Regions from separate parts of the Dehalobacter sp. MCB1 genome, predicted to be linked through region 1. Evidence: riboswitches for the same ligand, from Rfam matches in the RefSeq annotation. Region 1 holds a riboswitch; each other region holds the start of a gene.
What was found. A riboswitch is a leader RNA that binds a small molecule or an ion and turns the genes downstream of it on or off. The one in region 1 is predicted to bind cobalamin.
Positions count from the first base shown of each region.

Region 1 (4,215 bases):
GAGTTCATTATTGAATAAGTTTCTTTTTTACCATGACCAGCGGGAAAGGCAATGTCAGCAGCGTAACGGCTAAGAGCCAGATGATATGGCCGGTGATTGCTGGAGTAACCTGTCCCAGAACCAGTGGACGCACCGTTTCAACCGTATGGTACAGCGGCGTCAGCCACGGAAGAAAACGAATGGCGGCGGGCAAGCTTTCAATCGGAAAAAAGATTCCGGCAAACAGAAACATTGGAGAAATCAACAGCGTGAAAAAATAGCCGAAAGAGTCGTAATTGGGAGCGAGACTCGTCCAAATTAAAGAGAGATTGGAAAAAATGACGGACATGAGGATCAGTGGGACAAAGATGAGCAGGGCATACAGGGAGTGGACAATGCCGAATAAAGCGACGACAATAAAGAAAACCGCACCGTAAAGAGCACCTTTGAACGTGCCGTACAGGATTTCGCCGAGGATGATGTCGTCCATGCTTACCGGCGTAACCACCATGCTGTGAAATATTTTCTCCTTGGACATCCGGGTATAGCTGTTGTAGGTCATCTCATAAGTTACAGCAAACATCGCTGAAGAAGCGATCAGCCCCGGAGCCAGAAAATCAAGGTAGGAAAGCCCGTTGATCTGCGTAATATAAACACCCAGACCAAAGCCCATGGCCCAGAGATAAAGCAGCGGCTCCAGAAAGTTAAACATGATATTAGCTTTCCATGTTTTACCGAAAACCTTCAGATTCCGTACGAATACCTTAAAGGTCAGCACGGGGTTAAGATCGAGCTTAATTATTTTCATCCTATTATCCTCCATATCATTAACGGTTTTGAGATTATTTCTCAAAACCGCCGCGGACACCATGCAGCGTTTCGCCGGTCAGTTTTAGAAAAACATCTTCGAGATTTGTAGGTCTCAGGCGCTGATAGCTGACAGGAAGGTGTTCACCGGCAATTCTTTGATTCAGGTTGTCAGCCATAGCTGGTCCGAGATCAGAATAGAGAACCAGATCATCACCAATTTGCTGATAAGATTTCAGCCACTCAGCGCTCCAGTTCAGGAGCTTATTTTGCATATCCGGACTCACTCCGAGTTCCAGCGCATATGCACCGACATGCTTATCAATAAGATCTTTCGGTACACCTTGCTCAAGGATTTTGCCCTGATTGATGATGATCAGTCGGTCACAGAGATGACTGGCTTCTTCAAGATAGTGTGTTGTCAGGAGCATGGTCGTACCGCTTTCTTTTAACTGCCGCAGACGCTGCCAGACCATATGACGGGCGTACGGATCAAGCCCGGTGGTTGGCTCATCGAGAATCAATAGCTCCGGACGGTTGATCAACGCACGGCCGATTGTCAGACGTCGTTTCATGCCGCCGGACAGCTCGTCGACGACCGCATTGGCTTTACTTCGAAGATCCATAAAGTCCAGGATTTCCAAAGCCCGTTCCCTGGCAATACTTCTCGGCAGTCGGTAATAGGAGGCGTAGACCAGCAGGTTTTCCAGAATCGTCAGTTCCGGGTCAAGGTTGTCTTCCTGAGCAACAACACCGAGACGTGCTTTAATTTCCCGGGAATGCTCCGAAATATCCTGGCTGAAAACCGTCAGGCGGCCCTCAGTTCGGGGTGACAAGCCAAAGACCATCCTGGCCAGGGATGTTTTGCCGGCGCCGTTTGGGCCAAGAAGTCCAAAACACTCTCCTTGCCGGACAGTAAAAGAGATCGTGTCAACGGCAGTGAAATCTCCGAACCGTTTCGTTAGATTTTGGGCTGAAATGATATCGGCTGGAAGAGAATAAGACATGAGAGGGTACCTCCGTGGATTGCTGTTCTTTTTCCCTAGCGTATCAAAAGGAGGGCAGAAGGGCAAGGCCGCATCTGTGAAAATATCATGTAGGAGAAGGCTGGGAAGAGAAGGCTATATACTGTCCAGTAGATTGCGGGTGGACACGTTGTGCGTCTTCTGATATAATGTAATCGCTTAGGTTGCATTATTTTGCAATAATAGGGAAACAGGTGAAATACCTGTACGGTCCCGCCGCCGTAAGGTGGAGCAGATTCAAAGTTGCCACTGTTTACAATGGGAAGGCTGAATTTGCTTTGAAACCGAGTCGGAAGACCTGCCTGAGCCGTTTTGCACTGTTTTCACGGAGGATGAAAGGTGTAGCATACGAATCGTGCAGAAGTGTTTGAGACTGTTTGCAGATTTTGTAAGTAAAACCTCTTCCAACCGCCGGTTAGAGAGGTTTTTTGATGTCCATGGAGCTTCGATAGAAATGGAGAACAAGTCATGAAAGCCGTTATTCCACGTATTATGTTTGCGGCTGCAGGCAGCAGCAGCGGCAAGACGACAATTACCTGCGCGGTATTACAAGCGCTTTTGGAGCAAGGGGTTCATCCTGCTGCGTTTAAATGCGGGCCGGACTATATTGATCCGATGTTTCACACCGAAGTCATCGGGACAAACTCACGAAATCTGGATCTATTTATGTTATCGGAAGAGGTTTGCCGGTATTTGCTGGTCAAGAATTCCGAGCAGGCCCAAGTCGCTGTTTTAGAAGGGGTAATGGGCTATTATGACGGGCTTGGCATTGGCAGTACCGTGGCAAGCTCTTACCATTTGGCGGTAGCAACGCAAACGCCGGTGATCCTGATTGTCAATTGTGCCGGTTCAGCAATCTCAATTGCAGCCTTGATTCAGGGATTTTGCCGTTTCAGACCGGACAACGGGATCAAGGGCGTTATTCTAAATAATCTTACACCTTCCCTATATCCGCAATATAAGGAAATGATCGAAAAAGAGACGGATATCCAGGTGGTCGGTTACTTTCCGAAACTCAAAGAATGTGCACTGGAAAGCAGACATCTTGGATTAATTACAGCATCAGAAGTGAAAGACCTTCAGCAAAAAATGAAATTTCTGGCCATACAGGCCAGAGAATCCATTGATTTGAACCAGCTGCTGCGTATTGCAGGCGGGGCCGCGGAAATAGACTATTATGAGGCCGCGATTGAGAAAATCTCTGCTGTCAAAGTCGCCGTAGCCAGAGATAAAGCTTTCTGTTTTTATTACCAGGACAGCCTCGAACTTTTGGAAACATTGGGAGCTGAACTGCAGTATTTTAGCCCGCTTGAGGATCAAGCCGTACCTGAATGCGACGGACTGATTCTCGGCGGCGGTTACCCGGAATTATATACCGAACAACTGGCTGGGAATACATCAATGCTGTCAAGTATCAGGCAGGTTCTTGCTAAAAATACTCCCTGCATAGCCGAGTGCGGCGGGTTTATGTATTTATTGAACCGTATTGCTGACAAGGACGGCAAACCTTATCCGATGGCAGGATATTTAGAAGGGGACGCTGTACTGACGGATAAACTGAACCGTTTCGGTTATATCACGCTGACGGCGCAAAAGGATAACCTGCTGTGCGGCAAAGGCGGCAAGATCAACGCGCATGAATTTCATTATTCGGATTCAACAGCCAATGGCGGCGGTTTTACGGCAGTCAATTCATCAGGGAGCAAAATGTGGGACTGCATCCATGCCGATGAGAACCTCGTTGCCGGCTATCCCCACCTTCATCTCTGGGGAAACCCTGAGTTTGCACGTTCGTTTATCCGGAGATGCAGCGACTTTCAGGCTGCCAGGATGGGTTCGTAAGGTGTGCGTAAACAGGAAAAATTTGAATCATTTGCTGAACGGAACGATAGCTGATATAAAACGACAACTGATATGAAGGGATATTTTTGTGAAAGGAAAGAGGCGGTAAGTAATGTTGGCTTTGGTTAGCGGAGGCGTTGCCAGTGGAAAGTCTGAAATAGCGGAAAATTTGGCTGTCAGCCTGAATACAGGAAAGATGGCCTATATCGCAACGATGACTGCCTCAGACGAAGAATGCCGCAACCGGGTTGTCAAGCACCGTCGGATGCGGGACGGCAAAGGGTTCGACACCTTCGAGTTTTCTTACGGACTTTCCGAGAAAATCCCTATTTTAAGCGGCTGCGATACCGCTTTACTCGAGTGTATGGGCAACCTGATTGCCAATGAAATGTATCTGCAGAAGCGCAGCCCGCAGGATGCCATTGATTGCATCAGTAATGATATTCGGCTGCTAGCGGCGACTGTACCGAATACCGTCATCGTAACCAGCACGATATTTGAGGATTTCAAAGCCTATGATGATTTTACGACCGGCTATATCCGTGTACTGGCTGAAATAAAT
Region 1 is NZ_LXPC01000006.1:22,852-27,066, forward strand. It holds gene A7K50_RS03780 (ABC transporter permease) at 8-787, opposite strand; gene A7K50_RS03785 (ABC transporter ATP-binding protein) at 822-1,793, opposite strand; cobalamin riboswitch at 1,956-2,132, shown strand; gene A7K50_RS03790 (cobyrinate a,c-diamide synthase) at 2,280-3,653, shown strand; gene A7K50_RS03795 (bifunctional adenosylcobinamide kinase/adenosylcobinamide-phosphate guanylyltransferase) at 3,766-4,215, shown strand, end outside.

Region 2 (4,215 bases), on a different contig from region 1:
CAAATAACGGTCTTCAATTTCCATAATCGTCTGTTCAAGGGACAATAAGCCGTCTTTACGGGCTGTCATCGCCATATCGGTGATAAGTTCAATCAACGACACCGCATCATACGGTTGTTTTTCTCGAAAAAGGGCAGCTAATACTTTCGGAATGTTCAAGAATTCTTTTCTTGGGAATGAGTTCATCACGGCTGCAGTTGTCCCGATCAGAATAATAATGGCCGCAGCTGGATTCAACAGCACAGCTACATTGGCTCCTTTGACAATCATGCCTACGACTACGGCAAGAGCGCCTACAACGATTCCAATAATTAAAAAAATGTCCATTCTTACACCCTTTATTAAATTTTTATCTACAGATAGTCTGCGAATTATAAAAATATTGTATCATTATGCAGATTTTTTAACCAGCTCATTAATAGAAAATATTAGAGAATACTGTCATTTTTAGAAAATATTTATTAGTTTTTAACAGACAGCATATATTATCAAAAAGAAACATATAGCTATAAAATAAATATTGATCCTAAGATAATGATATATATCGGACAAAATATTTATGATATAATAATATCAGAATATTAAGAATATTGTCTAATACACACTAATTTATATTTTAAGGTCTTGATTCTTGAAAGGGGCTTTAGTATTCTGAATAACTAGAAAATTTAATAAGCAAGGGGTGGGCATCATGTTTGTTAGAAAAGGTTTTAGTCGTAGCTTATTCGTTATCATTCCTATTGTTATCCTTGTATATGTTTGCTCTCACTCCGTTCAACAAGCAGAAGGAATGTCTGCTACTGCGCAGGAGATTTCCGTGATTTATGTCATTTTGCCGAATGACCCCCAGGGCATTATCTTTAATCTTTGTAAAGAAAATGATTTGTCGTATGAATTGGTTTTGGCAGTTTATCGAGCCGAAGGAATTAATAATATCCAAATCACTACTGCAAAGTCAGACATAGAGAAGTTGGCATATTACAGAAATTACTGGGTTGATCAAGGCTATGCCGATGAGTTTGTCTTTGATCTGATGCTGTTATCTAATCACTACGGCCTTGAAGACATTCTTAAGATGGTAGAAGACGGCGGCTTATATGATCCTGATGGTTATGTCCAGCGTGTCGCAGATTTAAAATATAATCTTGAACAAAAGAAAAATGAAAGGCTTATTGAATATCGATGAATATGCAAAAAAGACATGAACGGATTATGCCCTACATGTCTTTTTTATCTTTCTTTGCAGATTTTAGAAGTCTCCAGTGGTAACTGCAGCTTGTTCAAATGTGGCCATTTCATCAGCGACTTTAAGGGCTGCCTCGACCATCGGGAACATCAAGGCGGCACCTGTGCCTTCTCCAAGTCTCATATGGAAGTCAAGTCTAGGTTTGAGCCCAAGCTGATGAAGAGCTAGATGCTGTCCAAGCTCTTCTGAACTATGAGAAGCAATCATATAGGAAGTGGATAGGGGTGCCAGTTTTGCTGCGGTTATTGCTGCAGCAGATGAAATGATGCCATCGAGGATAATCGGTACATGTTGATAGGAAGCTTCGAGGATTGCTCCAACGAGCGCAGCAATTTCGAGTCCACCAATTTTAGCCAGGGTATCAATCGGCGAGGCAGGGTCACACTGATTAATTTCGATTGCGCATTTAATCACGTTTTGCTTATTAATCAGGGCATCATCTTTTAAGCCCGTTCCGCGGCCAGTAACATCCTCAACAGAGTGACCGGTAAACACAGAGATTAAGGCAGCGCTCGGTGTTGTATTGCCAATACCGACTTCACCTGTTGCTAACAGATTAACACCAGAGTCAATCGCATTGGCGGCAATCCTTGCACCAGTCAGTATTGCAAGTATGGCCTCTTGACGGGTCATTGCCGGTCCTTTCGCCATATTGTCTGTTCCGTTTTTAACCCGGTAGGCCATAAGTTCAGGAGCGTCGAATGGGGTGGCAATGCCGATATCCGTACAAATAACATCTGCTCCGGCGTTCCGGGCGAGGACATTGATGCCTGCACCGCCATTTAGGTAACTATAGAACATTTGTTTCGTGATTTCCTGAGGTGCAGCACTGACGCCTTCGACGACAACACCATGATCTCCGGCCATAAGCAGGACTGCTTTTTTATTGATTTGGGGGTGTGTAGTGCCAAATATGCCTGCGAGCTGTTGTGCAATATCCTCTAAGACACCTAAGCTTCCGAGGGGCTTAATTTTCGCATCTACACGGCTTTTCATACCTGCCAAAGCTTCCTGATCGAGCGCTTTGATTCCGCCCATCAGTTCTTGTAACGCAGTTTCAAGTTCCTGCCCAGTCGCATTTTTCAGATTTTCCAAACCATGAAATTTTGTAAGGCTGCTCATTTAAAAAACCTCCAATTAAATAAAATTATTTGTTAGGCCATCCGTAGCCGATAAAAAATAAAACCCCACCACAAATTTTCTTGTGGTCGGGATTTTGCCGTCATCACCGCCGCTTTCCATTACCCAGGAAAGACTTTTACCTCTTAGGCAGGCCTCCTGACTCAGACTCAAACGTCCTGAACGCACCTTCCCAGCATACGCCAGTGGATCAGCGGGGACTCGTCTATACAGTGGTGGGTCCGTATCGGATTAGACCGATTTTCCTATTCTCCCCTTAGTGGGGCACCTAAGATTGTATACATATATTCAACTTCTATTAAGATAACGAAAATCATAAATAAAGTCAAGTCAAATTAATTTTTAATAATCGCTCAATCTGGCAATTGCTGTTAAATAATGGTTATTTACAATAATATATGGTATAATACGATTGCTAAATCATCCAAAGAGATATTGGAGAAAAAATGTTTAAATATGACTTAACACCAAAAGTTTGCCGTATCTGTGACATGATTATCGGTGGCCAACCTGGAGATAATCCGCCTCTGCTTATATCCTCAATATTTCATAACGGAGACCGTATTCTAGAAAGCCGCCGTGACAGGAAATTTGATCGTGAAAAAGCCCGTTTATACATTCTCAGGCAGGAAGAGCTGTCCGATCAGACAGGGATACCTGCCATAGTCGCTATGACAGCGGTTTCCGCAGATGAGATGAAGGAATATATTGATTTTTACCTTACAATCAGCAACCGCCCTTTTGCTATTGACATTTGGGGCGAAAAAGCGCGTCTTGATACGGCAGAATATGCTGCCAGCCTTGGTATTCAGGACAAAATTTTATATAACAGCATTACACCTTGGGATAAAGACATGATCGGCCAGGCAGCGGTATTAAAAGAATTGGGAATCAAACACGTGGTCCTGCAGGTCTTCGATGAAACGAACCAGACTCCTTCCGGCAGGGTACAGGCATGCCGTGAAATGCTGACAGCCATTGGAGCAAAAGATTTTTCCTCAGTCTTAATCGATACGACCGTAATGAATCTTCCGTCTATTTCTTTTTCAGCCCTGGCAGGTAAACAAATCAAAGCGGAAACCGGCTGGCCGGTTGGATCAGCCCCTGCTAATGGGACGTATATGTGGAAAGAAAGCCGGGAAATGTGGGGTGGGGAAGGCTTTTCCGCCATAAATGCTGCAGTGCATGCAGTATCGGCCGTCCTGTGGAGCGATTTCCTATTTTATGGGCCGATCAAAGGGGCGCCAAGCGTACTGCCTGCTGTAGCTGCAGCTTCGCTGATGGTTTCTACCTTAGCATATGATGAAAGCGGGGAGCTGCCGGCTAGTCCAACACATCCGCTGTATAGATTTTATGGTGATTTTGCTCAGAAACTGACAGAATTTGATAAAACCAAATAAAACACAGTTATTGTACATTTTGTAAGTGAATGTATAGGACAACAGCTCCTTTCTGAAGTGATCCTGTTAAGGATACTGCCTGGAAGGAGCTGTTTATATATTTGTATATTAGAAATTATTTCCAATATTCCACAAGGAGTAATTTTTGACTATACATTTCCATATATTGGTACTGGTGTTGTAATCGGATAAAAGTGAGGGCAATAATATGATTGCAAAATACGGAATCTTAATAGGGATAGCTTGTGGTACTGCTTTAGGAACCATTTTAGGAGCAGTGATCATAATATGCTTCGGCACATTTGAAACGTTTTTGTCTAAAACACTTTATCAGGTAAAACAGTTAAATGCCAGACAAATATGGGGAATATTTATCGCACTTATCGCAATATTTATTGGCTTTTATTTCTGTGAGGAGTTATTTCTAGG
Region 2 is NZ_LXPC01000010.1:59,470-63,684, forward strand. It holds gene motA (flagellar motor stator protein MotA) at 1-327, opposite strand, end outside; gene A7K50_RS06625 (hypothetical protein) at 692-1,186, shown strand; gene cobT (nicotinate-nucleotide--dimethylbenzimidazole phosphoribosyltransferase) at 1,250-2,368, opposite strand; cobalamin riboswitch at 2,497-2,673, opposite strand; gene A7K50_RS06635 (tetrahydromethanopterin S-methyltransferase subunit H) at 2,833-3,786, shown strand; gene A7K50_RS06640 (hypothetical protein) at 3,995-4,215, shown strand, end outside.
Region 2: another riboswitch for cobalamin. It lies ahead of cobT (nicotinate-nucleotide--dimethylbenzimidazole phosphoribosyltransferase); the one in region 1 lies ahead of A7K50_RS03790 (cobyrinate a,c-diamide synthase).

Region 3 (4,215 bases), on a different contig from region 1:
CAAATTATGGCGGCACTGAAATCAGGCCGTTATGACCTGAACAAGACGGCAGTCATCATGTCGCAAACAGGCGGCGGCTGCCGGGCCAGCAATTATATTGGCTTTATCCGTAAAGCCTTAAAAGATGCCGGCATGGAACAGATTCCGGTTATTTCCCTTAATGCCGGCGGTCTCGAATCCAATCCCGGGTTCAAACTTTCCATGAAGATGATCAAACGTTGCGTGATGGCTACGGTTTATGGCGATCTGCTGATGCGCGTAACTAATGCCATACGACCCTATGAGAAAAATAAAGGAGAAACGAATGATCTTCTGGCCAAATGGCTGAAGAAACTAAAGCCGACCCTGACTGCGATGAACCTGCGGGAATATCACCGAAATATCCGCCGAATTATCAAGGACTTTGATCATATTGAGATCCTGGATGTTAAGAAACCAAAGGTCGGGGTGGTTGGGGAGATCCTCGTCAAATTTCATCCATTTGCCAATAATTTTATTGTGGATGTTCTGGAAAAGGAAGGCGCCGAAGCCGTTCTGCCGGATCTGATGGATTTCTTTATGTACTGTGCGTATGGAACAATATTCAGAAGAAAAGAACTCGCTGGCTCACTGAAAAGCGAGCTTATCAGCCGCTATATTATCTGGCGATTGGAAAACTACCGCCGGGTAATGAAACGCACTTTGGCAAAGAGCAACCGTTTCCATCCTCCCAAATCGATTTATGAGTTGGCCGATATGGCCGGCAAGATCATGCATCTCGGACATCAGACCGGTGAAGGCTGGTTCCTGACCGCAGAAATGCTGGAACTGATAGAAAGCGGAGCAACAAACGTTGCCTGTCTGCAGCCGTTTGCCTGCCTGCCAAATCATATCACGGGTAAAGGGATGGTCCGCGAACTTAAACGGCACTACCCGCTGGCGAATATTGTGCCAATCGATTACGATCCGGGTGCCAGCCAGGTGAATCAGATCAACAGAATTAAACTGATGCTTTCAGTCGCTTTCAAAAATATGGAGAGGTCGGAAGCACTCAATAATGCCAATACGAACGATAGAAACAAAATGAATAACAACGCCGGGCAAATGCAATCTGCACCCGGCGAGGAAGCGGCAGCTTTGCATAACACTGAAGAAGGTACAGAGCAGTCGTATTCCGAACAGAAGATTATATAACAAAAAACCTCTTCAGTATTGTAGGCTGAAGAAGTTTTGAATATTTATTGAAGTAGATTAGGAATACTAAATGAGTCCGTTATTCTATTTCATCTGCTGTTTGGCATAGGCGATCATTTTTTTGACCATCTGGCCGCCGATCGGGCCTCCTTCCAGACCATTCTGTCTGGCAGTAACATCGCCTTTATAGTGATCGTTATTTTCCCTTACAAAATCAAGATGGCCGATTTCAGCCGCAGCCTCCATTTTTAGATTCTGCAGCAGCTTTTTTTTGCTTTCACTTGTTTTACTCATTTTTTTTCACCTCCATCAATATTATTGACACTTTTGAAAAAAATCTTCATTGTAAATAATCCAATATCAGAGAGATTTAACCTTCAAGTTTTTGATTGCAAATGTTTGGACGCAAACATAGTGACTGGAGTTGGAGAAAACATGCTGCAGATCAAAGTTCTAGCGGTAGGGAAAATCAAAGAAAATTATTTAAAAGAAGGGCTGAAGGAATACGCCAAGCGTCTTAGCGCGTACATCCGGCTTGAGATGATTGAAGTTGAGGACGAACCATGCCCCGAAAGGGCATCAGCTGCCGACGAAGTAAGAGTAAAACAGAAAGAAGCTGAAAAGGTTCTTAAATTAATTTCACCTCAGGATTATGTGGTTTTGCTGGATCTTCTGGGGAAGGAACTTTCTTCACCCGAACTTGCCGTTTTGTTTGATGAAAAAGGGCTTTCAGGCCAGAGCCGGATCACTTTTGTGATTGGCGGATCTCTCGGTACGGCAGATGAAATCCGAAAACGCGCCGATTACCGGTGGTCGTTCTCGAAGCTTACCTTTCCGCACCAGATGATCAGGCTTATCCTGCTGGAGCAGATTTACCGGGCGTGCAAGATTAGCAAAGGGGAACCCTACCACAAATAGAATTGATGGAGGTAAAGATACTTCAATTAATATGTTCAAGGCTAAAGTAAAAATAATATTGATTCCTTGTCGAAAGAGCGATATAATGAATCAGGATTAAAACTGAATAGGCAGAACAGGTGTTGAATGAAGCTGATAAGCGTATCATTCAATGAATAAGGAAAGTCGGGTAGAAGCCCGCGCGGTCACGCCGCTGTGAAAGTGGAGTTCTTCAGGTATACCACTGGGAAACTGGGAAGGTCTGAAGATCGATGATGCTTAAGCCAGAAGACCTACCTGTTTTAGTGTCTCACCATATACTCTACGAGTGATAGAGAGGGGGATGTATGTGCAAGACTACCGAGGAAAACTTCCTAGCATATGAGCCTCTCGACGTAAGATGTTGAGAGGTTTTTTGTTTCATATCTTATATAGGAGAGTTTGACGATGATAAATAAAAAGATTTGGATAATGGGTCTCGTACTTATGTTTATGTTCTTGCCCCAGCAGACATATGCCATGCATATCATGGAGGGCTTCCTTCCTGCGGGTTGGTGTATTACTTGGGGTGCTTTGGCAATACCTTTTGTTCTGGCTGGTTTTTTTTCTATCAGAAGAACTGTTGGAGAGCATCCCAAAACATTAATGCTTTTGGCGATGGCAGGTGCCTTTGCTTTTGTTTTGTCTTCCCTGAAGATTCCTTCCGTTACAGGAAGCAGTTCGCATCCTACAGGGGTTGGTTTTGGCGCTATCTTGTTCGGACCGACCGCAATGGCCGTAATTGGCTTGATCATACTGCTGTTTCAGGCTGTCTTACTGGCCCATGGCGGATTGACAACATTGGGGGCAAATACTTTTTCGATGGGCATTGTGGGGCCGCTGGTAGCTTTTGCTACATACAAAATGGTGAAGAAAGCAAATGGACCGCAGTGGCTTGCTGTGTTTCTCGCTGCCGCACTTGGGGATTTATTGACTTACGTCACGACATCGGTGCAGCTTGCACTGGCGTTTCCAGCTGAAACAGGCGGCGTTATGGCATCACTTACCAAGTTTCTAGGTATTTTTGCCTTAACGCAAGTACCATTGGCGATCAGTGAAGGTATTTTGACTGTGCTGATATTTAAGGCGATTTCATCCTATGCAGGGGATGAGCTTAAAGACTTAAAAATACTTTCAAAGGAGGTCTGAAAGTGTCTGTAGAAACGATGAAACCGAAGAATAAAAATCGGGTTATCATCACAAATATTATTTTAATTACGATTGTCATAGCGCTTGCCGTTATACCCCTCATTGTGCAAAAAAATGCGGAGTTTGCTGGGGCTGACAGCCAAGCTGAACAAGCTATAGCAGAACTTAACGGGAATTACCAGGCCTGGTTCTCACCAATTTGGGAGCCGCCTAGCGGAGAAATTGAAAGCTTGTTGTTTGCGCTTCAGGCAGCTGTCGGAGCAGGTGTTTTGGGCTACGGGTTAGGTTATCTGCGGGGTCGTAAGAAAAAGGAAGAATCGGTAAACAATGATTTACATCGATAAATACGCTTATTTATCCAGGCTTAAACAAACGAATCCATTGAAAAAGCTAGTCTTAGCCGTTTTGGTTTTGGGGGTCTGTCTCTGGGCTGATTCCGTTGCGGTGTCAATCTTGACGCTCCTGATCATGGGCTGGTATACCGTTTGCAAAGGCGGTACACCTGTTAGAATTTTTATTAGACTTATGCTTGTCCCACTTTCCTTTTTAGTGATCGGCGTTTTAACCATTGCGGTCAATGTTTCAGGGGACAAAGATGTTTTTGTATTCTCTGTATATGCATTTGGCATGTATATCGGGGTGTCGCAGTCCGGTATTTTAAGTGCGGCAAATCTGTTTTTTAAAGCGCTTGGCGCGGTTTCCTGTCTGTATTATTTATCGCTGAGTACACCAATGGTAGACCTGTTGGCAGTTCTTCGGAAGCTTAAAGTTCCAAGACTGATGGTTGAATTGATGGGACTGATCTACCGGTTTATTTTTGTATTTTTAGAAATGGCAGACACCATGTTTACGGCGCAGAATTCTCGCTTGGGCTATGCGGGGCTTTCCTCCGGATACCGTTCATTGGCGGCTCTGGCTTCGTCACTTTTTATCCGGTCTTATCAGAGGGCGGATGAA
Region 3 is NZ_LXPC01000012.1:45,703-49,917, forward strand. It holds gene A7K50_RS08060 (2-hydroxyacyl-CoA dehydratase) at 1-1,173, shown strand, start outside; gene A7K50_RS08065 (alpha/beta-type small acid-soluble spore protein) at 1,258-1,467, opposite strand; gene rlmH (23S rRNA (pseudouridine(1915)-N(3))-methyltransferase RlmH) at 1,612-2,091, shown strand; cobalamin riboswitch at 2,192-2,386, shown strand; gene A7K50_RS08075 (energy-coupling factor ABC transporter permease) at 2,518-3,258, shown strand; gene A7K50_RS08080 (energy-coupling factor ABC transporter substrate-binding protein) at 3,276-3,602, shown strand; gene cbiQ (cobalt ECF transporter T component CbiQ) at 3,586-4,215, shown strand, end outside.
Region 3: another riboswitch for cobalamin. It lies ahead of A7K50_RS08075 (energy-coupling factor ABC transporter permease); the one in region 1 lies ahead of A7K50_RS03790 (cobyrinate a,c-diamide synthase).